DNA from 3 places in the Streptomyces sp. DSM 40868 genome. Region 2 is predicted to be linked to each of the others. Evidence: riboswitches for the same ligand, from Rfam matches in the RefSeq annotation. Region 2 holds a riboswitch; each other region holds the start of a gene.
What was found. A riboswitch is a leader RNA that binds a small molecule or an ion and turns the genes downstream of it on or off. The one in region 2 is predicted to bind thiamine pyrophosphate.

Region 1 (7,517 bases), 1.8 Mb from region 2:
GGCTCCTCCAGGCCGGGCGGCCGGGTGCGCTGCGGCTGCTGGCCGGCCGGGGCCTGATGGCGGAGGCCGCCCGGATCGGCCGTCCCCTCGGCGTGCTCTGCACGGTGGCGTCGGCCGGGTGCGCCCTGACCGCGCTGTCCGGCGGCCCGGCACCGGCCTTCGGGCCGCTGTCCACCCTGGGCGCGCTCGTCGTCGGCGGCGCCACGCTCGCCACCCTGCTCACCGCCGCCGTGGAGTCCCGCCAGTACCGCGCGGGCACCACCGCCGCGCTGCTCCGCCTGGGCGCGCGCCCCGCCCTGCTGCGCGGGGCCGCCGCGCTGCGCGCCGCCGCCCTGCCGGCCCTGTTCGGCCCGCTCGTCCTGGCGATCGCCGCGCTGTCGGCCCTGCCCCTGAGCCGCTGAACCGCAGCCGCTGCCCCGGCACTCGGTCGTGGAACCCGCCTGGACAGCGGGGCCGGGCCCCGGCGCCGGTCTCAGCCGAACGTGGCCCGCTCCAGCCAGAACTCCAGCAGCTCCCGCTCGCCCAGCACCTCCAGGCCGGGGCCGTCCAGCGGCAGCCGGCGGTAGAAGGCGAGCAGCACGGAGGTAAGCGGGCCGCGCAGGGCGACGGTGGCCTTCTCGTGCCCGCGCCGCCAGCGCACACCGTCCGGGCCCAGCTCGAGGAGCCATTCGGCGTTCAGCGCCGGGTCGGTGTCGGTGGCGTGCAGATGGAGGGAGCGGCCGGGCCCGCGCAGCTCCCGCGCCCGCTCGTCGGCCGTGTTGCGCTGCACCCACTCCACGACCTGGAGCCACTCGTCCAGCGCGTCCGCCGCGATGTCCGGAGCGACCTCGTAGGGCAGTCCGGCGGCGAGCGTGGCGTCGGCGCGGTGCACGGTGATCTCGTGCGTCACCCGGCGGGCCCAGAAACCGGCGGTCGGCGCCCAGGCCCAGCTCCACACCCCGGCGTCCGGGCCGGCCTCGCGCAGCGCGCCGACGACCCGCTCCCCGGCGTCCGCGAGCCAGGCGTCCAGCGCCGCCGCGTCCCCGCGCCGCTCCGGTCCCCCGAACAGCGGGACCCGCTCGTCCGGGATGTTCTCCCGGGCCCGGGCGCGCACCAGGGCGTCCACCCAGCGCAGGGCGCCGCCGAGATGCCGCAGGAGGTCCTCCAGCGACCAGTCGGGGCAGGTCGGCACGGTCGCGGACAGGTCGGCGCCGGAGGTCACCACGGCCCTCAACCGGTCGATCTGGTGGGCTATTTCGTCGCAGTAGCGGTCATGGGTGAGTACGGACATGGCCTCACCCTAGGGCGAACGATCAGTCCAGTACGGCGATTTCCGCCGCGTCGAACTCCACGCCGACCGAGGCGCCGGGCTCGGGCGCGTCCCGCAGCGCGCAGGCCGCCTCCAGTCGCGGGCCGTCCGCCGGCTGGAGGTGGACGGCGACATGGGAGCCCTTGAACGTGCGGGCGGTCACCGTGCAGGACAGCCCCTGGTCGGCGGGGACCAGCCGGACCCCGGCCGGGCGGACCAGGACCGTACGGCCGCCCTGGGCCGAGCCGTCGGGCACCGGCAGTTTGCCCCAGGGGCTGTCGGCGGCCGTGCCGGCGACGGTCGCCGGGACCACGTTCTCGAAGCCGAGGAAGCGGGCCACGAACGCGTCGGCGGGCCGCTGCCACACCTCGACGGGGGTTCCGGACTGGGCGATCCGCCCGTCCCGCATCACCACCACCCGGTCGGCCAGCGCGAACGCCTCGCCCTGGTCGTGGGTGACGGCGAGCACGGTCGTGCCCAGCCGGCCGAACAGCTCCCGCAGTTCCACCACGAGGCGTTCGCGCAGCGAGCGGTCGAGCTGGCCGAGCGGCTCGTCCAGCATGAGCAGCCGGGGCCGGGGGGCGAGCGCCCGGGCGAGGGCCACGCGCTGCTGCTCGCCGCCGGACAGGGCGGCAACGGCCCGCCGGGCGGCCCCCGGCAGACCGACCAGGTCCAGCAACCGGCCCACCTCGGCGTCCCGTTCGCGCCGGGCGACGCCGTGCATGCGCAGCCCGAAGGCCACGTTGGCGCCGACGTCCCGCTGCGGGAACAGCTGGTGGTCCTGGAACATCAGGCCGACGTCGCGCCGGTGCGCGGGCACCCCGTTCTGGTCCCGGCCGTCGAGCAGCACCCGCCCGGAGTCCAGGGGTTGCAGCCCGGCGACCACCCGGAGCAGGGTCGACTTCCCGCTGCCGCTGGGCCCGAGCACACACACCACCTCGTGCTCGGCGACCTCGAGGCCGACCCGGTCCAGGACGGCCCGCCCGCCGAAGCGCACGGTCGCGGCATCCAGGCTCAGCAGCATCTAGAACTCCCCCGTCCGGTCGGTGCGCAGCCGCTCCAGGACGAGCAGCGCGACGGCGCACACCACCATCAGAATGGTCGAAAGGGCCATCGCCTGGCCGTAGTTGAGATCGCCGGGACGGCTGAGCAGCCGGGCCACGGCGACCGGCAGCGTGGGGTTGTCGGGCCGGGCGATGAACACGGTCGCCCCGAACTCGCCGAGCGACACGGCGAACGCGAAGCCGGCCGCGACCAGCAGCGCCCGCCGCACCAGCGGCAGGTCCACCTCCCGCCACACCCGCCAGGGCGAGGCCCCGAGCACGGCCGCGGCCTCCCTGAGGCGTACGTCCACCGCGCGCAGCACGGGCAGCATGGTGCGTACGACGAAGGGGGCGCCGACGAGGGCCTGGGCGAGCGGCACCAGGATCCAGGACTGGCGCAGGTTCAGCGGCGGTTCGTCGAGGGCGATCAGGAAGCCGAAGCCGACGGTGACGGCGGACACGCCGAGCGGCAGCATCAGCAGCGCGTCGAAGCCCCGTACCAGCCGTCCGGCGTCCCGGCGGGCCAGCGCGGCGGCGGCGAGGCCGCCGATCACGACGGCGATGGCGGTGGCGGCGACGGCGTACTGGAGCGAGGTCCACACCGCGTGCACGGGCGCCACCAGGAACGTACCGCCGTCCGCGTCGGTCAGCGCCCGGTAGTAGCCGAAGCCGGGTGCGTCGAGGGAGCGGCGGACGAGGACGCCGAGCGGCAGCACCAGCAGCAGGGCGACGGTGGCGAGGACGACGGCGAGCAGCGCCCACTGCCCGGCCCCGCGCGGCCGGCGGGCGGTGACGGAGGCGTCGACCAGGCGCAGCGCGGTCTCCCGCCGCCGTACCGTCCAGGCGTGCACGGCGAGGATCGCGCCGACGGCGGCGAACTGGACGAGGGTGAGGACGGCGGCCGTGCCCAGGTCGAAGGTCTCGGAGGTCTGCCGGTAGATCTCCACCTCGACGGTGGAGAAGGTGGGGCCGCCGAGGATCTGCACGACGCCGAAGGAGGTGAAGGTGAACAGGAACACCATCAGGGCGGCGGCGGCCACGGCGGGCCCGAGCGCCGGCAGGGTGACCCGGCGCCAGGCCGTGAGCGGCGAGGCGCCCAGCATGCGGGCGGCCTCCTCCTGCCGGGGGTCGAGCTGGGCCCACAGCCCGCCGACGGTGCGGACGACGACCGCGTAGTTGAAGAAGACGTGGGCGAGCAGGATCGCCCACACCGTGGTGTCCAGCCGTACGCCCCACAGCTCGTCCAGCAGGCCGCCCCTGCCGACCAGGGCCAGGAAGGCGCTGCCGGCGACGACGGTCGGCAGCACGAACGGCACCGTGACGACGGCCCGCAGCACGTGTCTGCCGGGGAAGTCGAGCCGGGCGAAGACATAGGCGGCGGGCAGGGCGAGCAGCAGGGTGAGCGCGGTGGAGGCGAGCGCCTGCCAGGTGGTGAACCACAGCACGTGCCGGATGTCGGGGCGGGTGACGACGTCCGCGATCCGCCCGAACTGCCAGCTGCCGTCCGTCCTCAGCCCGCGGGTGACGATCGCGGCGACGGGCCAGGCGAAGAACAGCGCGAAGAACGCGACGGGCAGGGCCATCAGCCCGAGCCGCGCCGCGCTCCCGCGCCGGCCGCGCGCCTTGGCGGTCACTTCAGTACGAGCGACGTCCACGAGGAGACCCACTGGTCGCGGTTGGCGGCGATCTTGTCGGGGGCCAGGGTCTCGGGGTCCTCGGCGGCCGGACCGTACTTGGTGAAGTCGGCGGGCACGGCGGCCCCCTCCACGACCGGGTAGACGAACATGTTCAGCGGCATGTCCTGCTGGAACTCCCGGGTGAGCAGGAAGTCGAGGAGCGCCTTGCCGCCCTCGGGGTTCTTCGCGTTGCTCAGCAGCCCGGCGTACTCGGTCTGCCGGAAGCAGGTGCCGTCGGCCACCCCGGTCGGGGCGGTGGCGGGCCGCTTCTTGGCGTAGATCACCTCGGCGGGCGGGGAGGAGGCGTACGACACCACCAGTGGCCGGTCGCCGCCGGCCTTCCTGCCCTCGGAGGAGCCGGAGAACTCCTGGTAGTACGCCTGCTCCCAGCCGTCGACGACCTTGACGCCGTTGGCCTTGAGCTTCTTCCAGTACTCCGGCCAGTCCTGGTCGCCGAACGCCGCGGCGCTGCCGAGCAGGAAGCCGAGGCCCGGCGAGGAGGTGGCCGCGTTCTCGGTGACGAGGAGGTTCTTGTACGCGGGCTTGGCGAGGTCGGCGAAGGACCGCGGCGGGTTCAGCTTGTGCGCGCTGAACCAGGCCTTGTCGTAGTTGACGCAGATGTCGCCGGTGTCCACGGGCGTGACGCGGTGCTTGTCCTGGTCGACGCGGTTCTCCGGCCGGACGGAGCCGGCGCCCTTGGGCTCGTAGGGCTGGAACAGTCCGTTGTCCAGGGCGCGGGAGAGCAGGGTGTTGTCGACGCCGAAGAAGACGTCGCCCTGCGGGTTGTCCTTGGTCAGGATCGCCTTGTTGACGGCCTGCCCGGCGTCGCCGTCCTTGAGCACCCGGAGCTTGTACCCGGACCGCTTCTCGAAGTCCTTGACGACGCTCTTGGAGACGTTCCACGAGTCGTGGCTGACGAGGGTGACGGTCTTGGGGTCCGAGGACGACCCGGAGTCCGTCGTGCCGCACGCGGACAGCGCGAGCAGGCCGAGCCCCGCCGCCACGGCCACGAGGGTCTTGTTGTGCACTGGATGTCCTCCTGGGGGTTGGCCAGGAAGAGACGCGGCCCTGCCCGGACCGCCGCGCGGGCGGCCCGGGCAGGGCGCAACAGCTTGAGTGATGACCGAACTTCCTACCCAGAATGACCTGGGCGAGGTTCAGAGGGTCTGCGGCCCGGTTGCCGCACTCTCAGCGCTGTGGCGCTCCCCTGTCGGAATATGAAGATATGTGGACCTGGTCAGATTACCGCTCGGTGGCCGCGAGCTGACCACAGGCTCCGTCGATCTCCTGACCCCGGGTGTCCCGGATGGTGACGGCCACACCATGGGCGGCGATGGCCTCCACGAACGCCTTCTCGTCCTCCGGCCGGGACGCCGTCCACTTCGACCCCGGCGTGGGGTTGAGCGGGATGAGGTTGACGTGCACGGGCTTGCCCTTGAGCAGCCGGCCGAGCCGGTCGCCGCGCCACGCCTGGTCGTTGATGTCCCGGATCAGCGCGTACTCGATGGACAGCCGGCGGCCCGACTTCTCGGTGTACTCGAAGCCGGCGTCCAGCACCTCGCGCACCTTCCACCGCGTGTTCACGGGGACGAGGGTGTCGCGCAGCTCGTCGTCGGGGGCGTGCAGGGAGATCGCCAGCCGGCACTTGAAGCCCTCGTCGGCGAACCGGTGGATGGCCGGGACCAGACCGACGGTGGAGACGGTGATCCCGCGCTGGGAGAGCCCGAGCCCGTCCGGGGCGGGGTCGGTGAGCGCCCGGATGGCCCCGACGACCCGGTTGTAGTTGGCGAGCGGCTCACCCATCCCCATGAAGACGATGTTGGACAGCCGCGCGGGCCCCCCGGGCACCTCGCCGTCGCGCAGCGCCCGCATGCCGTCCACGATCTGGTGGACGATCTCCGCGGTGGACAGGTTCCGGTCCAGCCCCGCCTGCCCGGTCGCGCAGAACGGGCAGTTCATGCCGCAGCCGGCCTGCGAGCTGATGCACATGGTCACCCGGTCCGGGTAGCGCATCAGCACCGACTCGACCAGCGTGCCGTCGAACAGCCGCCACAGCGTCTTGCGGGTGGTGCCCTCGTCGGTGGACAGATGGCGGACGACGGTCATCAGCTCCGGGAACAGCGCTTCCTGGAGCTTGGCGCGCGAACCGGCGGGAATGTCGGTCCACTGCTCCGGGTCGTGCGTGTACCGCGCGAAGTAGTGCTGCGAGAGCTGCTTGGCACGGAACGGCTTCTCACCGATCCCGGCCACCGCGTCCTTGCGCTCGGCGGGCGTGAGGTCGGCGAGATGCCGCGGCGGCTTCTTGGCTCCGCGCGGCGCGACGAAAGTGAGTTCTCCGGGCTTGGGCATGGTGCATCCAGTGTCGCAGATCCACCGGGGTGCCCCGGAAAGCCCGTCCTCACCAGGTCACCGGCAGGGTCCTCGGGCCGCGGATCAGGCCCCGGCGCTGGAACTCGACCTCCTCGGGAGGCACGGCCAGCCGGAGGGCGGGGAAGCGGGCGAGGACGGCGCCGATCATGACCTCGGCCTCCATGCGGGCCATGACGGCGGCCAGGCAGTGGTGCGGGCCGTGACCGAAGGCCAGGTGGGCGAGGTGTTCCCGGTCGAAGTCCAGGGCGTCCGGGTCGGGGAACGCGCGGGGATCGCGGTTGGCGGCCAGGTAGGCGTTGTAGACCACGTCACCGGCGCGGATCAGCCGGCCGCCGACCTCGACGTCCTCGGTGGCGATCCGGGGGATGCCGACGCCGTTGCGGTGCGGGACGTAGCGGAACAGCTCCTCCACGGCCCGGGGCAGCAGCTCCGGCTCGCGGCGCAGCCGGTCCAGGTGCGCGGGGTGGGTGAGCAGCGCGTACATCATCGAGCCGCTGTTGTTGCGGACCGCGTGGCCGCCGCTGACCTGGACGGCGATCGCGAGGGAGACCGCCTCGTCGTCGGTGATCTCGCCCTCGGCGGCGGCCCGTGCCAGCACCCCCGCCAGATCCTCGCGGGGTTCCTCGCGGCGGCGCCGGAGCAGTCCGGCGATCCGCTCCCGGGTCGCCCTCGCGGCCTGCCGGGCGCGCTCCCCGGAGTCCGCGCCCGCCGACAGCAGGGCCTCGCCGGTCGCGGCCCAGTCCTGCCGGTCCTCCTCGGCCACGCCGAGGAAGTCGCGGAGCACGGCGAGCGGGAACGGGCCGTGCAGGTGCTCCATGAGGTCGGTCGGGGCGCCGGCGCGCGCCATCCCGTCGAGCAGCTCGGCGGCCCTGCGCTCGGCGAGCGGACGCAGCCGCCGCATGCTCCGCCCGGTGAACGCGCGGGCCACGACCCGGCGCAACCGGGTGTGCCGGGGCGGGTCTACGTACTGCAGGCCGGCCGTCTGCGAGGCGACCGGCACCGGGCGCATGGTGGTGACCTCGCGGCCGGCGACCCGTTCCCGGGAGAAGCGCGGGTCGGAGGTGACGAACCGGACGTCCTCGTACCGGGTGACCAGCCAGGCCCAGCCCTCGCCGAACGGCAGCCTGATCCGGGCGACCG
Region 2 (7,517 bases):
GGTGCGCCGGCACCACCCGGCTGTGGTTCCTCGGTGACTTCACCGACCGCGGCCCGGACGGCATCGGCGTCATCGACCTGGTCATGCGGCTGTCCGCGGAGGCCGCCGCGGCAGGCGGTTACTGCAAGGCCCTCATGGGCAACCACGAGCTGCTGCTGCTCGGCGCCAAACGGTTCGGCGACACCCCCGTCAACTCCGGCGCGGGCACCGCCACCTTCCAGGCGGCCTGGCTGCTCAACGGCGGCCAGAAGACCGACATGGACCGCCTCCAGGACCACCATCTGCAGTGGATGGCCCGCCTCGACGCCGTGGAGGTGGTCGACGGCTACCTGCTCATCCACTCCGACACCACCGCCTACCTCGACTACGGCGACTCCATCGAGGCGGTCAACGACACCGTCCGCGAGACCCTGACCCGTAACGACGCCGACGAGGTCTGGGATCTGTTCCGCAAGTTCACCAAGCGCTTCTCCTTCCGCGACGAGGGCGGCTCCGACGCCGTGCGCACCCTCCTCGACACGTACGGCGGTACCCGCGTCGTTCACGGGCACAGCCCCATCCCCTACCTCCTCGGCGAGGTCGGCTCCGAGGACGGCGAGGAGGGCACCGGCCCGGTCGTCGAGGGGCCGCACGTCTACGCCGACGGTCTCGCCATCGCCATGGACGGCGGAGTGACCATGGCCGGAAAGCTGCTGGTCCAGCAACTCCCGCTGAACGACTGAGCGTTCCCTGGTCAGACGTCCCCCGACCGCGTACGCGCAGGCCGGAGGCCAATTTCCGGCAATCCCCTGTCATCGCGCGCCGTCACGGCTCTACCATCGGCTTGTCCGTAGCAGGCTCCCCTCCGTTTCTGCCCGACGGCAGTCGGCGCGCGAGCCCCAAGCCCTACGGAGCATCGGGGGATGCAGATGAACAGCCTTCCGCAGCACCTGAAGAGCGAGGACCTCCGGGAATTCGAGCGGCTGCTCGACGAGGCGCTGCGCTCCGCACCGCACCGACCGGAACCGGCCGCCAACGGCCGCCCGCTGACCACCGCTCAACTGCGCACCATGGCACTGGAAGCCTCCGCCCTGATCACGGCGGTCGCGGCGGCCGAGTACCGGCACTACGCCGAACTCCGCGACACACCACGCCACCCGGCGCTGTCCGCCCCGGCGGCCACCGGAGACTCCGCCGCCGCGCTCTCTGGTCCGACCGCGCCGGATACGGGCGCCCCGCCCGACGAGGCGGCCGAGGACACCGGCGCGGGCGCCGCCGCGGTCCTCGCCGTGCTGGCGCCCGTCCTCTCCGGGACAGCAGCGGCGATCTTCCTGCTCGTCGGCTACGTCCTGCGGGCGTTGAGCTCCGGGCAGACCCTCGCCCGCACCTTGCTCGCCACCGGCTGGGTGTTCGGCGCGCTGACCGCGGCGACGGCCCTGGTCGCCGCCGCCGGACTGCTGCTCGCCGCCCTGCGCAACCGCGCCCCGGCAGACGTCCGGGCCCTGGACAGGGCGGACGAGGCGGAGGTGGAGCGGGCCAGAGATGCCTGGCGGGACGCCCTGCTGGAGCGGGGCATCCTGCCCTTCCTCCGGGAGGCACTGGCCGAGGCGGGCCCCGCCGGGGCACAGCACCCGGTCCGGCCCGCACCGAGCGGCCGCATCCCGCGTCTGGGCTACGACCGGCCCGGCTTCAGCAGCCCGGGCGACGGCACGGCGTCCGGCCGCCCCCGCTACACCAGCCCCGATTACACGAGCCCGGACTTCGGCGGCCCGGAACACCGCCCCGAGTAACCCGGCCGCGCACCGGCGTGACCCGGCCGGACACCGGCCACCCGGTCGCGCACCGCGCACGGTCTGGCGGGCGCGGTGCGCTCACGGTGGGCCGGTTCAGTCGGCGATGGGCAGGTACACCCGGTTGCCGGCCGCCGCGAACTCCTGCGACTTCTGGGCCATGCCCGCCTCGATCTCGGCCCGGTTGCCGCCGTGCTCCCGCCGGATGTCCTGCGAGATCTTCATGCTGCAGAACTTCGGGCCGCACATGGAACAGAAGTGGGCCGTCTTGGCGGGCTCGGCCGGCAGGGTCTCGTCGTGGAACTCCCGTGCCGTGTCGGGGTCCAGGGCGAGGTTGAACTGGTCCTCCCACCGGAACTCGAAACGGGCGTCGGACAGCGCGTCGTCCCACTCCTGCGCCCCGGGGTGCCCCTTGGCGAGGTCCGCCGCGTGCGCGGCGATCTTGTAGGTGATGACGCCGGTCTTGACGTCGTCCCGGTTGGGCAGGCCCAGGTGCTCCTTGGGCGTGACGTAGCAGAGCATCGCCGTGCCCCACCAGGCGATCATCGCGGCACCGATGCCGGAGGTGATGTGGTCGTACGCCGGCGCGACGTCCGTGGTCAGCGGGCCGAGCGTATAGAACGGAGCCTCATCACAGATCTCCTGCTGAAGGTCGATGTTCTCCTTGATCTTGTGCATCGGGACGTGCCCGGGGCCCTCGATCATCGTCTGTACGTTGAAACTCTTGGCGATCCGGTTGAGTTCCCCGAGCGTCCGCAACTCCGCGAACTGCGCCTCGTCGTTGGCGTCGGCGATGGAACCGGGCCGCAGGCCGTCACCCAGCGAGTACGTGACGTCGTAGGCGGCGAGGATCTCGCACAGCTCCTCGAAGTTCTCGTACAGGAACGATTCCTTGTGGTGCGCCAGGCACCACGCGGCCATGATGGAGCCGCCGCGCGAGACGATGCCGGTCTTGCGGTTGGCGGTGAGCGGGACGTACGGCAGCCGGACGCCCGCGTGGACCGTCATGTAGTCCACGCCCTGCTCGGCCTGCTCGATGACGGTGTCCTTGTAGATCTCCCAGGTCAGTTCCTCGGCCTTGCCGTCGACCTTCTCCAGCGCCTGGTAGAGCGGCACGGTGCCGATCGGGACGGGGGAGTTGCGCAGCACCCATTCGCGGGTGGTGTGGATGTTGCGGCCGGTGGACAGGTCCATGACCGTGTCGGCGCCCCAGCGGGTCGCCCAGGTCATCTTCTCGACCTCTTCCTCGATGGAGGACGTCACCGCCGAGTTGCCGATGTTGGCGTTCACCTTCACCAGGAACCGCTTGCCGATGATCATCGGCTCGATCTCCGGGTGGTTGACGTTGGCCGGCAGCACGGCCCGGCCGGCCGCGATCTCCTCGCGGACCACCTCGGGCGACACGTTCTCCCGGAGGGCCACGAACTCCATCTCCGGGGTGATCTCGCCCCGGCGGGCGTACGCGAGCTGCGTCACCGCCTGACCGTCGCGCCCCCGCCGCGGCTGGCGCGGGCGGCCGGGGAAGACCGCGTCCAGGTTGCGCAGCCCGCCGCGCGGCGAGGTGTGCTTGATCCCGTCGTCCTCGGGACGGACGGGCCGGCCCGCGTACTCCTCGGTGTCGCCGCGGGCGATGATCCAGTTCTCCCGCAGCGGCGGCAGGCCCCTGCGGACGTCCGTTTCGACGAGTGGATCGGTGTACGGGCCCGATGTGTCGTACAGCGTGACCGACTGCCCGTTGGTGAGATGCACCTGACGGACCGGCACCCGGAGGTCGGGGCGCGAGCCCTCGACATACGCCTTGTGCCAGCCGATGGACTTCCCGGCCTCCGTGGACTTCTCGTCCTGGGCGGAGGCAGGCGTGCGTGCGTCCTTGTTGGTCATGAGACCTACTCCCTACGCCGGCATTACCCGGTAACAGGTTCGGCGGTCGACGCAGCGGTTTCCGTCGGCCGACGTTCCCCGCGGAACATCGCTCGTTCCACGTGAAACATCGCATCCACGGAGGTCAGCGCCCTCTCAGCCCGGTGCTCCGAGCTCCCGCGTGTGCAAAGGTGCCTCCACGCTAGCGCCATGTATGGCGCGGTGAACAGTGGGCCCCCCTGCGTTCTTGGGATGATCGGGCGGTGACCAGCATGGAGCAGTACCCCTACCAGCCGCCCGACCCGCACCGCCGAGACGGCGCGGAGCAGGGCACCGGGCACGGTCACCAGGCCGCCGAGACCGGCCACGGAGCCGCTTCCGGGCAGGGACACGCGCACGGTCACAGCCACAGCCACGGCCCGGCCGCTCCCGTCTCCCAGCATCTGCGCAAGGTCATCGCGGCGATCCTGGTTCCCTTCACCGCGGCGGTCCTGGTCGGCCTGGTCGTGCTCTGGCCCGGACAGGCCCCGGCCCACAAGCGCACCGGCGTCGGCTTCGACCGGCAGACCCAGCAGGCCACGGTCACCCGGGTCGTGGAGCTGAGCTGTGCTTCGGCGAACGCCTCCGGTGTGCCCCCGACCGGTGACACCTCCACGGCCGAGGGCAGCTCGGCGCAGCAGCAGGCCGACGGCACCTGCAAGAAGGCCACCATCCGGGTCGACACCGGCAAGGACAAGGGCCGTACGTTCACCGAGATCGTGCAGCCGGACCAGTCGCGCCAGCTCCACCAGGACGAGAAGGTAGTCGTCGCCTACGAGCCCTCGGCGCCGAAGGAGCTGCAGTACGCGGTGACCGATGTGAACCGGAAGTTCCCCATGACGCTGCTCGCGGGGGTCTTCGCGGTGGCCGTGGTGCTGGTGGGCCGGCTGCGCGGTGTCATGGCGCTGGTGGCGCTGGCCGTCAGCTTCCTGGTGCTGACGCTGTTCATCCTGCCGGCGATCCTCGAGGGGTCGAACCCGCTGCTGGTGGCCGTGATCGGATCGAGCGCCATCATGCTGATCGCCCTGTATCTGTGTCACGGGCTGTCCGCCCGTACCTCGGTGGCGGTGCTCGGCACGCTGATATCGCTGGCGCTGATCGGTGTGCTCGGCTCGCTGTTCATCGGGTGGGCCGCGCTGACCGGCAACACGGACGACAACACCGGTCTGATCCACGGCCTGTATCCGTCGATCGACATGAGCGGTCTGCTGCTGGCCGGGGTCATCATCGGTTCGCTCGGCGTCCTGGACGATGTGACGGTGACCCAGACCTCGGCCGTCTGGGAGCTGCACGAGGCCAACCCGTCGATGGGCTGGCGCGGGCTGTACCGGGCGGGCATCCGGATCGGCCGCGACCACATCGCGTCCGTTGTCAACACCCTGGTGCTCGCCTACGCCGGTGCCGCGCTGCCGTTGCTGCTGCTGTTCTCGATCGCGCAGAGCAGCGTCGGGACCGTGGCCAACAGCGAGCTGGTGGCCGAGGAGATCGTGCGCACGCTGGTGGGCTCGATCGGTCTGGTCGCCTCGGTCCCGGTCACCACGGCGCTGGCCGCGCTGGTGGTGTCGGCCGACCGGGCCGCCCCGGACGCCGGGGCGGCCGGGGCATCCGCCGGGGCCCGGCCCGCGCCGGCGCGCGGGGGCCGGGGGCGGCGCCGGAAGCGGTGAGCGCCGGCGGTTCCGCCGCCGCGATGAGCGTCGCCTGGTCCGGCAGCGCGATGGGCGCCGCCGAGACCGGTGCTCGTCGCGCAGAAGCGTTACTGCGGCGCGCCGCGCGGGACCGGCGGAGCGCCCCCTCGCCGTAGCGCTTCAGCCGGCGCTCTGCTCCTCGGCCAGGATGCGGTCCAGGGCCTCGTCCAGATGCGCGTCGAAATCGGCCAGGGCGCCCTCCTGCCCGAGCGGCACCAGCTTGTCCGTGCGGTCGAGGAAGGCCACGAGCGGGGGTGCCGACGAGCGGAAGAGGGCGTGGTCGCCGCCGACCTGAAGACGGATCAGCACCTCGCCCAGCACCTCGGAATCGGCGGGGGAGATGCGCACGTCTCCCTCCCCGCACGGCCGGCCGACCCCGTCGACCAGCAGTTCGCGCCCGAAGGCCCAGGTCACCGGCGCGTCGCCGGGCAGATGAAAGGTGAGCCGCACGGCATAGGGATCACTGGTCTCGTAGCGCAACTCCACCGGGATGCGGAAGGAGAGCTCCTCCGACACGAGAAAGCTCATCATGACTTCTGCCTGTACGGACTCGCGCATTGACTACCCCGTCATATGACGTCGACTGGCCGGGATCGATCCCTCTGACCGTGCTCAAATCTTGCTGAACGTACACAGTAGATTACAAGGAGTGAGTTTTCAGATACTGATAGAGAGCGTGAGCGTGCCCAGGTGACGCCCGATCTCCGTCTGCAGCCGGCGGGCGGCGGGCAGCAGCCGGTCGGCCTGGTGGGCGGGGAGCGAGAGGGCCATCGTGGCTGCGGTGGCGCCGACTGTGATGGGGACCGCCGCGCAGACCGTCCCGACGGCGTACTCCTGGCGCTCCACCGTCGGCTCCATCCGGCGGGTCCGGGCCAGCCGCCGGAGCAGCGCGTCGTCGTCCCGCACGGTGTACGGCGTGAGGGGCCGGACGGGATAGCGCGCGAGATGGTCGCGCCGCGCCTCCTCGTCGAGCTGGGAGAGCAGGCACTGTCCGATGGCGTGGGCATGGCCGGTCTCGCGGAAGTCCGCCCATTCCTCGACCGCCGGTGCCTGCCGGGAGGCGGAGACGCACATGACCTCGATCTCGCCGTCCCGGTACATCGCGTAGTAGACCGGCACACCGATGGAATCGCGCCAGTGCGCGAGCGTGTCCGCCACCATGCTGCGACGTTTCTGCTGTGCTCCGCCGCGGGCCAGGCGTTCGGCGGCGTCACCGAGGAAGAACAGTCCCTTGTCCCGGTGCAGATAGCCCTCGTGCACCAGGGTGCGCAGCAGGTGGTAGGTGGTGGGCAGAGCGAGCCCGGTCTCGCGGGCGAGTTGTTTGGCGGGAGCGCCGTAGGCGTGCGAGGCGACGGTCTCCAGCAGGCGCATGGCGCGCTGGACGGAGCCGATGAGCGTGGCGGCGGGCACGGGCCGCGGTGCCGGCCGGCCGGCGGACGACGGTGGCCCGCAGACATCCGCGGCTGGCGGCGGGCCGGGGCTGTCCGCCGCGGGCGCGGAGCCCTGGCCGGGGACGAGCGGGGAAGGCGATCGCTGGAGAGGGGGTGCGCAGGGGCGCGGTGCGACGGCGGGTGCGGGGGGTGCTGCCGGTGCGGTGTCGACGATGGCCAAGGGGGTCACTCCCGAAGCGCGAGGGGGAGCCCGTGCGAGAGGACGTGCACGGGGGGGGTGGCGCCGCCCACGGAGCCGGAGCCGGTGGGGGGTTCCGGACTTTAACCGTCCGCCAGCGCGCCGGAACCGCTCCGGACCGAAACTTCCCTCCCCCGAGGGAACCGCCCCCGTCACCGCTGACCGATGACCGGGTGCCTCACCACCCGCTGCGCGACGAGGAGTTGCCGGTGAACTTCCGCACGATGTAGATCAGGCCGCCGACCAGGGCGACGAAGACCAGCGCCTTGAACAGCAGGCCGATCACGAACCCGACCACGCTCGCTATCAGACCTCCGAACACGACCAGGGCGATGACCGGCACCGCGACCCACTTCACCCACCACGGCAGCCCCGCGAAGATCTCTCGCATCGCCTCGTCCTTTGCGCTCTCGTGCGTTGTCTGTGGTACGCACTCGATGCTAGGGCCGCGAAGGGACCGAGCGGGGGCCCGGCATCCCTTGTCCTGCCCTGATCCGTCCCCTAGGGAATCCGGGGCACCCGGCTCACGCCTCGG
Region 3 (7,517 bases), 1.8 Mb from region 2:
GGACGGGCGCCGATGCCGACGACGACGGCGCCCGCGGGCAGCCGGGTGCCGTCGGCGAGCAGCACCGCGCCGGGCTCGACGCGGTCCACGCGCGCGTGGGTGCGCAGGGTGACGCCCGCGTCGGCGTACCAGCCGGCCATGGGGGCGGCGACCTCGGCGGGCAGGGCGCCGGCCAGCGGCTGGCCGGCGGCCTCCACGACGGTGACCGCGCAGCCGGCCTCGCGGGCGGCGGTGGCGAACTCGGCGCCGATCCAGCCTGCGCCCACGACCACGATGTCGTGCTGCCGGGCGAGGACGGGGCGCAGCCGTGCGGCGTCGTCCAGGGTGCGCAGCAGATGCGTGCCGGGTACGCCCTCGGCGCCGGGCAGGGTGACCGGTTCGGCGCCGGTGGCGAGGACGAGGACGTCGTAGGGCACCACGCCGTGCTCGGTGTCCAGCTCGCGCGCGGCGGGCCGCAGGCCCCGCACCTCGCAGCCGAGCCGCAGTTCGACGCCGAGGGACTCGAAGTCCACGTCGAAGGCGGAGCCCTCGGCGGTGCCCAGCAGCACCGCCTTGGACAGCGGCGGCCGGTCGTACGGCTGGTGCGGTTCGGCGCCGATGACGGTCACCGGGCCCTTGAAGCCCTGTTCCCGCAGGGCGACCGCGGTCTGCACCCCGGCCATGCCCGCGCCGACGACGACCACGCGCCGTCGCTGTGCCGTGCCCTCGTGCGGTGTCTGCTCGCTCACGCGATCACCTTAGACACATGACGGAACGTCAGTCAGCGGGCGTGCTCGGTGACCTGCTCCACAACGCTGGTGCCGGAGCCCGGCGCGGACTCCCACTCCCAGGTCTCCGCCAGCCGCAGCCGCCCGTCCGCGAGCTCCTCGACCGTGGACACGCAGTGCCCCGAGGCGGTCGTCCCGTCGGTCCTCAGCTGCACGTACCGGAAGTCCAGCCGGTCCCCCTCGCGGGTGCCGACCAGATGGCCGCGTACCACGTCGCCGCCCGCGTACTCGGCCCACACCGCGCCGTCCTGCTCGTGGTAGGCGAACCGGGTGCGGGTGCCCACCTGTCCCGGGGCCTGGTCCGACACGGGGGCGAAGAGAAGTCCGTCGAGCGAACGGGCCATGGAACGGGGCTCCCTTACGGGTGAGGAGGGCGGCGGGCTAGGGTGGCCACCGTACAAGCACTCGCGGGAGCCCGGACGACCGGGCTGAGAGGGAGGCTCGCGGCCTCCGACCGTACGAACCTGATCCGGGTCATGCCGGCGAAGGGAGGGGCTCACCGCCCATGTCCTCACGTACGTCCGACGTCCTCGTCATCGGGGGCGGAATCATCGGCCTGGTCACGGCCTGGCGCGCGGCGCAGCGCGGGCTCGCCACGGCCGTCGTGGACCCCGCGCCCGGCGGCGGGGCCGCGCGGGTGGCGGCCGGGATGCTGGCCGCGGTCACCGAGCTGCACTACGGCGAGGAGACCCTGCTCGGCCTGAACCTGGCCTCCGCGCGCCGCTATCCCGCCTTCGCCGCCGAGCTGACCGAGCTGACCGGTCACGACCTCGGCTACCGCCGCTGCGGCACCCTCGCCGTCGCGCTGGACTCCGACGACCGCGCCCACCTGCGCGAACTGCACGCCCTCCAGCAGCGCCACGGCCTGGAGTCGGAGTGGCTGTCGGGGCGGGAGTGCCGCCGCCTGGAGCCGATGCTGGCGCCCGGGGTGCGCGGCGGGCTGCGGGTCGACGGTGACCACCAGATCGATCCGCGCCGGCTGGCGGCGGCCCTGGTCGTCGCCTGCGAGCGGTCCGGTGTGGTGTTCCACCGGGTCCGGGCCGAGCGCCTGGACGTGGCCGGGGACCGGGCCGCCGGTGTGACCACGGCCGACGGCACCGGGCTGCGCGCGGAGCGCGTGGTGCTCGCCGCGGGCAGCCTGAGCGGGCGCCTCGCGGGCGTGCCGGCGGAGGTGCTGCCTCCGGTGCGGCCGGTCAAGGGCCAGGTGCTGCGGCTGACCGTGCCGCCCCGGTACGCGCCGTTCCTGAGCCGGACCGTGCGGGCCGTGGTGCGCGGCGGCCCGCTGTACCTGGTGCCCCGGGAGAACGGGGAACTGGTCGTCGGCGCCACCAGCGAGGAGCTGGGCTGGGACACCACGGTCACCGCCGGCGGCGTGTACGAGCTGCTGCGCGACGCCCACGAGCTGGTGCCCGGCATCACCGAGCTGCCGCTCACCGAGACCCTGGCCGGTCTGCGCCCCGGCTCCCCCGACAACGCGCCGCTGCTCGGCCCGTCCCGTCTGCCCGGGCTGCTGCTGGCGACCGGGCACTACCGCAACGGGGTGCTGCTGACGCCGGTCACCGGGGACGTGCTGGCGCACGCCCTGGTCACCGGTGAGCTTCCCGAAGAGGCACGTCCGTTCACCCCGCGGCGCTTCGGTGCCGCCCGCACGGAACAGCTGGAGCAGCCCGTATGAGCATCTCCGTCACCATCTCGGTCAACGGCGAGCCCCGCCGTGTCGCCCCGGGCACCGCGCTGGACGCGCTGGTGCGGACCCTCACGGCGGCGCCGCGCGGGGTGGCCGCCGCCGTCAACGAGACCGTCGTCCCGCGCGCGCAGTGGGCGACGACCGCGCTCGCCGAGGGCGACCGCGTCGAAGTCCTGACCGCCGTACAGGGAGGCTGAGCCATGGCCGACGATCCTCTGGTCCTCAAAGACCTCACCTTCTCCTCCCGGCTGATCATGGGCACGGGCGGGGCGCCCAGCCTTGAGGTACTGGAGCGGGCGCTGGTCGCCTCCGGCACGGAGCTGACGACGGTGGCGATGCGCCGAGTGGACCCCTCGGTGCACGGCTCGGTGCTGTCGGTGCTGGAGAAGCTCGGCATCCGGGTGCTGCCGAACACGGCGGGCTGCTACACCGCCGGCGAGGCCGTGCTGACCGCCCGGCTGGCCCGGGAGGCGCTGGGCACCGACCTGGTCAAGCTGGAGGTCATCGCCGACGAGCGGACGCTGCTGCCAGACCCGGTGGAGACGCTGGAGGCGGCGGAGACGCTGGTCGACGAGGGGTTCACGGTGCTGCCGTACTGCAACGACGACCCGGTGCTGGCGCGCAGGCTGGAGGACGTGGGGTGCGCCGCCGTCATGCCGCTGGGCTCGCCGATCGGGTCGGGGCTCGGGATCCGCAACCCGCACAACTTCCAGCTGATCGTGGAGCAGGCGAACGTGCCGGTGATCCTGGACGCGGGGGCCGGTACGGCGTCCGACGCGGCGCTGGCGATGGAGCTGGGGTGCGCGGGGGTGATGCTGGCCTCCGCGGTGACGCGGGCGCAGGACCCGGAGCTGATGGCGTCCGCCATGAGGCTCGCGGTGGAGGGGGGACGGCAGGCCCGGCTGGCGGGCCGGATCCCGCGCAGGTACCTCGCCGAGGCGTCGTCCCCCACGGAGGGCCTGGCCCGGCTGGATCCGGAGCGGCCGGCGTTCTAGGTCCCGGTGGGCCGGCTTTCCGCGTGTGTCGCGTCACAGGTCGGCTGCAGTACCGGTGCCGTACCCGGCGGACGGGCGGGCCCGCCGGGCGGGTCCTCGTAGACTCGCCTGCGTGGATACGACCCTTCAGGACCCCCTCGTCGGGCAGGTGCTCGACGGCCGGTACCGCGTCGACGCGCGGATCGCGGCGGGCGGGATGGCCACGGTCTACCGGGCCCTGGACACCCGTCTGGACCGTGTGCTCGCGCTGAAGGTGATGCACCCGGCGCTCGCCGCCGACGGGTCCTTCGTCGAGCGGTTCATCCGGGAGGCCAAGTCGGTCGCCCGGCTCGACCACCCCAACGTGGTGCAGGTCTTCGACCAGGGCACCGACGGGTCGTACGTCTATCTGGCGATGGAGTACATCGCCGGCTGCACCCTGCGGGACGTGCTGCGCGAGCGCGGGGCCGTGCAGCCGCGCGCCGCGCTGGACATCCTGGAGCCGGTGCTCGCCGCGCTGGGCGCCGCGCACCGGGCCGGGTTCGTGCACCGGGACATGAAGCCCGAGAACGTGCTGATCGGCGACGACGGCCGGGTGAAGGTGGCCGACTTCGGGCTGGTGCGCTCGGTGGACACGGTGACCAGCACGACGGGCGCCGTGCTCGGCACCGTCTCCTACCTGGCGCCCGAGCAGATCGAGAACGGCACCACGGACCCGCGCGTCGACGTGTACGCGTGCGGGGTGGTGCTGTACGAGATGCTGACGGGCGCGAAGCCGTACTCCGGGGAATCCCCGGCCCAGGTGCTCTACCAGCACCTGCACGCCGACGTGCCGCCGCCCTCGGCGCTGGTGCCGGGGCTGCCGGTGGCGCTGGACGAGCTGGTGGCGTCGGCCACCGCGCGCGCCCCCGAGGACCGGCCCGAGGACGCGGTGGCGCTGCTCGCCCAGGCCCGCGAGGCCCGGCTGACGCTGACCGAGGAGCAGCTGGACGCGCTGCCGCCGCAGGCGCTGACCGCGGAGCACGACAACGCCGAGGACCGTACGAGCGTGATCCCGCGCGCGCTGACCGTGCCCCGGCCCCGGCCGGTCGACGAGGACGCCCTCGAGGACCCCGCCGTCGACCGCACCGCCCGGCTCCAGACCCCGCCCGTGCCGCCGCGCCGGCGCCCGGCCCGGCCCCCGCGCTCGGTGCTGGCGCTGGTCGTGGCCGTGCTGGTGGTGCTCGGGGTGGGCGCCGGGGTCTGGTACATCAACTCCGGCCAGTTCACCAAGGTGCCGCCGCTGCTGGCGAAGACCGAGGCCGAGGCGCGGGACCGGCTGGACTCGGCCGGGCTGGACGTCGGCCGGGTCGAGCGGGCCTACAGCGACACCGTCGAACGGGGCACGGTGATCGGCTCGGATCCGGCGCCCGGGGCGCGGATTCGGGACCACGGCAAGGTCACGCTGACCGTGTCGCTGGGCCCGGAGACGGTGAACGTGCCGAACGTGGAGGGGCAGACCCTGGCGAAGGCGCGGGCGGGGCTGAAGGCGGACGGCCTGGAGCCGGGCATGGTCACCCGCGAGTTCAGCGAGGACGTGCCGGCGGGCTCGGTGATCCGTACGACGCCGGACGCGGGCACGAAGCGGCACGCGGGCTCGGCGATCGCGCTGACCGTCAGCAAGGGCAGCCCCGTCGACGTGCCGGACGTCACCGGCGAGGACCTGGACAGCGCCCGGGACCAGCTGACCGAGGCCGGGCTGAAGGTGAAGGTGTCCGCCGAGCGGATCCACTCCTCCGATTACGACAAGGGGACCGTCGCCGCGCAGACCCCGGACGAGGGGAGCGAGGCCGCCGAGGGCGACACGGTGACGCTGACGCTGTCCGAGGGCCCGGAGATGGTCGAGGTGCCGGACGTGGTCGGTGACAGCGTGGACGACGCCCGCGACGCCCTGGAGGAGGCGGGCTTCGAGGTGGAGGAGGACCGCGGGCTGCTCGGGCTGTTCGGCGACACCGTGAAGAAGCAGTCGGTGGAGGGCGGCGACGAGGCGCCCAAGGGCTCCACGATCAAGATCACCATCCGCTGACCGGGCTCACCGCCGGCCGGTGACCGGGCACACCGCCGCTCACGTCCGGTGACCGGGCTCACCGCCGGGCCCGGTCCGGGTGCGGGGGCGGACATGACACCCTGAACGGGTGAGTTCCGTTCAGTCCTCCCTCCCCCGCAATCCCGTCGGCAGCCATGTCCCGGTGGCCGGCGGTCTGCACTCCGTCGGGCTGTCCTACGCCCGTGATCTGAAGGCGGAGACCGTGCAGGTCTTCGTCGCCAACCCGCGCGGCTGGGCCACGCCCGCCGGGAACCCACGCCAGGACGAGGCGTTCCGCGCGGCCTGCGCCGAGGAGTCGATCCCGGCCTATGTGCACGCGCCGTACCTGATCAACTTCGGCTCGCACACCGAGGCGACCGTGGAGCGGTCCGTGGAGTCGCTGCGGCACTCGCTGCGGCGCGGCCGGGAGATCGGCGCGCTCGGCGTGGTGGTGCACACCGGGAGCGCGACCGGCGGCCGGCCCCGGGAGGCGGCGCTGAAGCAGGTGCGCGAGCACATGCTGCCGCTGCTGGACGAGCTGACGCATGACGACGACCCGTTCCTGCTGCTGGAGTCGACGGCCGGGCAGGGGGCCTCGCTGTGCTCGCGCACCTGGGACCTCGGGCCGTACTTCGAGGCGCTGGACGCCCACCCGAAGCTGGGCGTGTGCCTGGACACCTGCCATGTCTTCGCCGCCGGGCACGACCTGACCGGGCCGAGCGGTATGCACCAGACGCTGGACCTGCTGGTGGAGACCGTCGGCGCGGGCCGGCTGAAGCTGATCCACGCCAACGACTCCAAGGACGTGGTGGGCGCGCACAAGGACCGGCACGCGAACATCGGCGCCGGCCACATCGGCGAGGACCCCTTCCGGGCCCTCATGACCCACCCCGCGACCGAGGGCGTGCCGCTGGTGATCGAGACACCCGGCGGCAAGGAGGGACACGCGGCGGATGTGGAGCGGCTGAAGAAACTCCGCGACAACTGACTGGGAATACCCCTAGGGGGTATATGGTTCCTGCTGGGTGCGGGAACCACTACCTGACATGGGGGCAGTCATGCGGCACGAGGCGCACACGGAACACGGACACCACCACGGCCACCAGCGCACGGACCACGGGCACCACGAGGACGAGGCGCACCAGGGGCATCAGGGGCACCACCACTCCCCCGGCGCCTCCTGGGCCATGGCCGCCCAGGCCACCCTGCACTGCCTGACCGGCTGCGCCATCGGCGAGGTGCTGGGCATGATCATCGGTACGGCGCTCGGCTGGGGCAACCTGCCGACCATGGTGCTCGCGATCGCGCTGGCCTTCTTCTTCGGCTACTCGCTCACCCTGCGCGGGGTGCTGCGGGCCGGCGTCGACTTCCGTACGGCCTTCCGGGTGGCGCTGGCGGCGGACACCCTGTCCATCGCTGTGATGGAGCTGATCGACAACGGCGTGATCCTGATCTGGCCGTCGGCGATGGACGCCATGCTGAGCGACGCGCTGTTCTGGGTCTCGCTCGCCGTCTCGCTGGTGATCGCCTTCCTGGTGACCACCCCGGTCAACAAGTGGACGATCGGCCGGGGCAAGGGCCACGCGGTGGTGCACCAGTACCACCACTGAACCCGAAAAGACGCGGGAGTCAGAGCTCGGGGCCGTCCCCGGGCTCCTCCTGGTAGGAGTAGCGCTGCTCCTTCCAGGGGTCGCCGATGTTGTGGTAGCCGCGCTCCTCCCAGAAGCCGCGGCGGTCGGCGGTCATGTACTCCACGCCCCGGACCCACTTCGGGCCCTTCCAGGCGTACAGGTGGGGCACGATCAGGCGGACCGGGAAGCCGTGCTCGGCGGTGAGCAGCTCACCGTCCTTGTGGGTGGCGAAGACGGTGCGCTCGGAGCAGAAGTCCGACAGGCGCAGGTTCGAGCTGAAGCCGTACTCCGCCCAGACCATCACATGGGTGACGTCCGGCGCCGGCGGCGCGAGGTCCAGGACGGCGCTCGCGGGGACGCCGCCCCACTCCGCGCCGAGCATGCTGTACTTCG

Region 1: linked by a shared signal. The riboswitch ahead of HB370_RS28455 (thiamine ABC transporter substrate-binding protein) and the one ahead of thiC (phosphomethylpyrimidine synthase ThiC) in region 2 are both predicted to bind thiamine pyrophosphate.
Region 3: linked by a shared signal. The riboswitch ahead of thiO (glycine oxidase ThiO) and the one ahead of thiC (phosphomethylpyrimidine synthase ThiC) in region 2 are both predicted to bind thiamine pyrophosphate.

The regions. Positions count from the first base shown of each region.
Region 1 is NZ_CP050504.1:6,220,819-6,228,335, reverse strand. It holds gene HB370_RS28475 (hypothetical protein) at 1-401, shown strand, start outside; gene HB370_RS28470 (maleylpyruvate isomerase family mycothiol-dependent enzyme) at 473-1,270, opposite strand; gene HB370_RS28465 (ABC transporter ATP-binding protein) at 1,293-2,312, opposite strand; gene HB370_RS28460 (iron ABC transporter permease) at 2,313-3,914, opposite strand; gene HB370_RS28455 (thiamine ABC transporter substrate-binding protein) at 3,962-5,035, opposite strand; TPP riboswitch at 5,119-5,226, opposite strand; gene rlmN (23S rRNA (adenine(2503)-C(2))-methyltransferase RlmN) at 5,250-6,356, opposite strand; gene HB370_RS28445 (cytochrome P450) at 6,406-7,517, opposite strand, start outside.
Region 2 is NZ_CP050504.1:4,426,125-4,433,641, forward strand. It holds gene HB370_RS20150 (metallophosphoesterase) at 1-722, shown strand, start outside; gene HB370_RS20155 (hypothetical protein) at 903-1,769, shown strand; gene thiC (phosphomethylpyrimidine synthase ThiC) at 1,866-3,650, opposite strand; TPP riboswitch at 3,643-3,820, opposite strand; gene HB370_RS20165 (YibE/F family protein) at 3,902-5,332, shown strand; gene HB370_RS20170 (SsgA family sporulation/cell division regulator) at 5,474-5,911, opposite strand; gene HB370_RS20175 (IclR family transcriptional regulator C-terminal domain-containing protein) at 6,011-6,763, opposite strand; gene HB370_RS20180 (DUF5326 family protein) at 7,161-7,373, opposite strand; gene HB370_RS20185 (cupin domain-containing protein) at 7,507-7,517, opposite strand, start outside.
Region 3 is NZ_CP050504.1:2,637,374-2,644,890, forward strand. It holds gene HB370_RS11880 (FAD-dependent oxidoreductase) at 1-728, opposite strand, end outside; gene HB370_RS11885 (hypothetical protein) at 761-1,111, opposite strand; TPP riboswitch at 1,165-1,275, shown strand; gene thiO (glycine oxidase ThiO) at 1,273-2,442, shown strand; gene thiS (sulfur carrier protein ThiS) at 2,439-2,651, shown strand; gene HB370_RS11900 (thiazole synthase) at 2,655-3,449, shown strand; gene pknB (Stk1 family PASTA domain-containing Ser/Thr kinase) at 3,562-5,493, shown strand; gene HB370_RS11910 (deoxyribonuclease IV) at 5,603-6,481, shown strand; gene HB370_RS11915 (DUF4396 domain-containing protein) at 6,552-7,103, shown strand; gene HB370_RS11920 (sulfite oxidase-like oxidoreductase) at 7,123-7,517, opposite strand, start outside.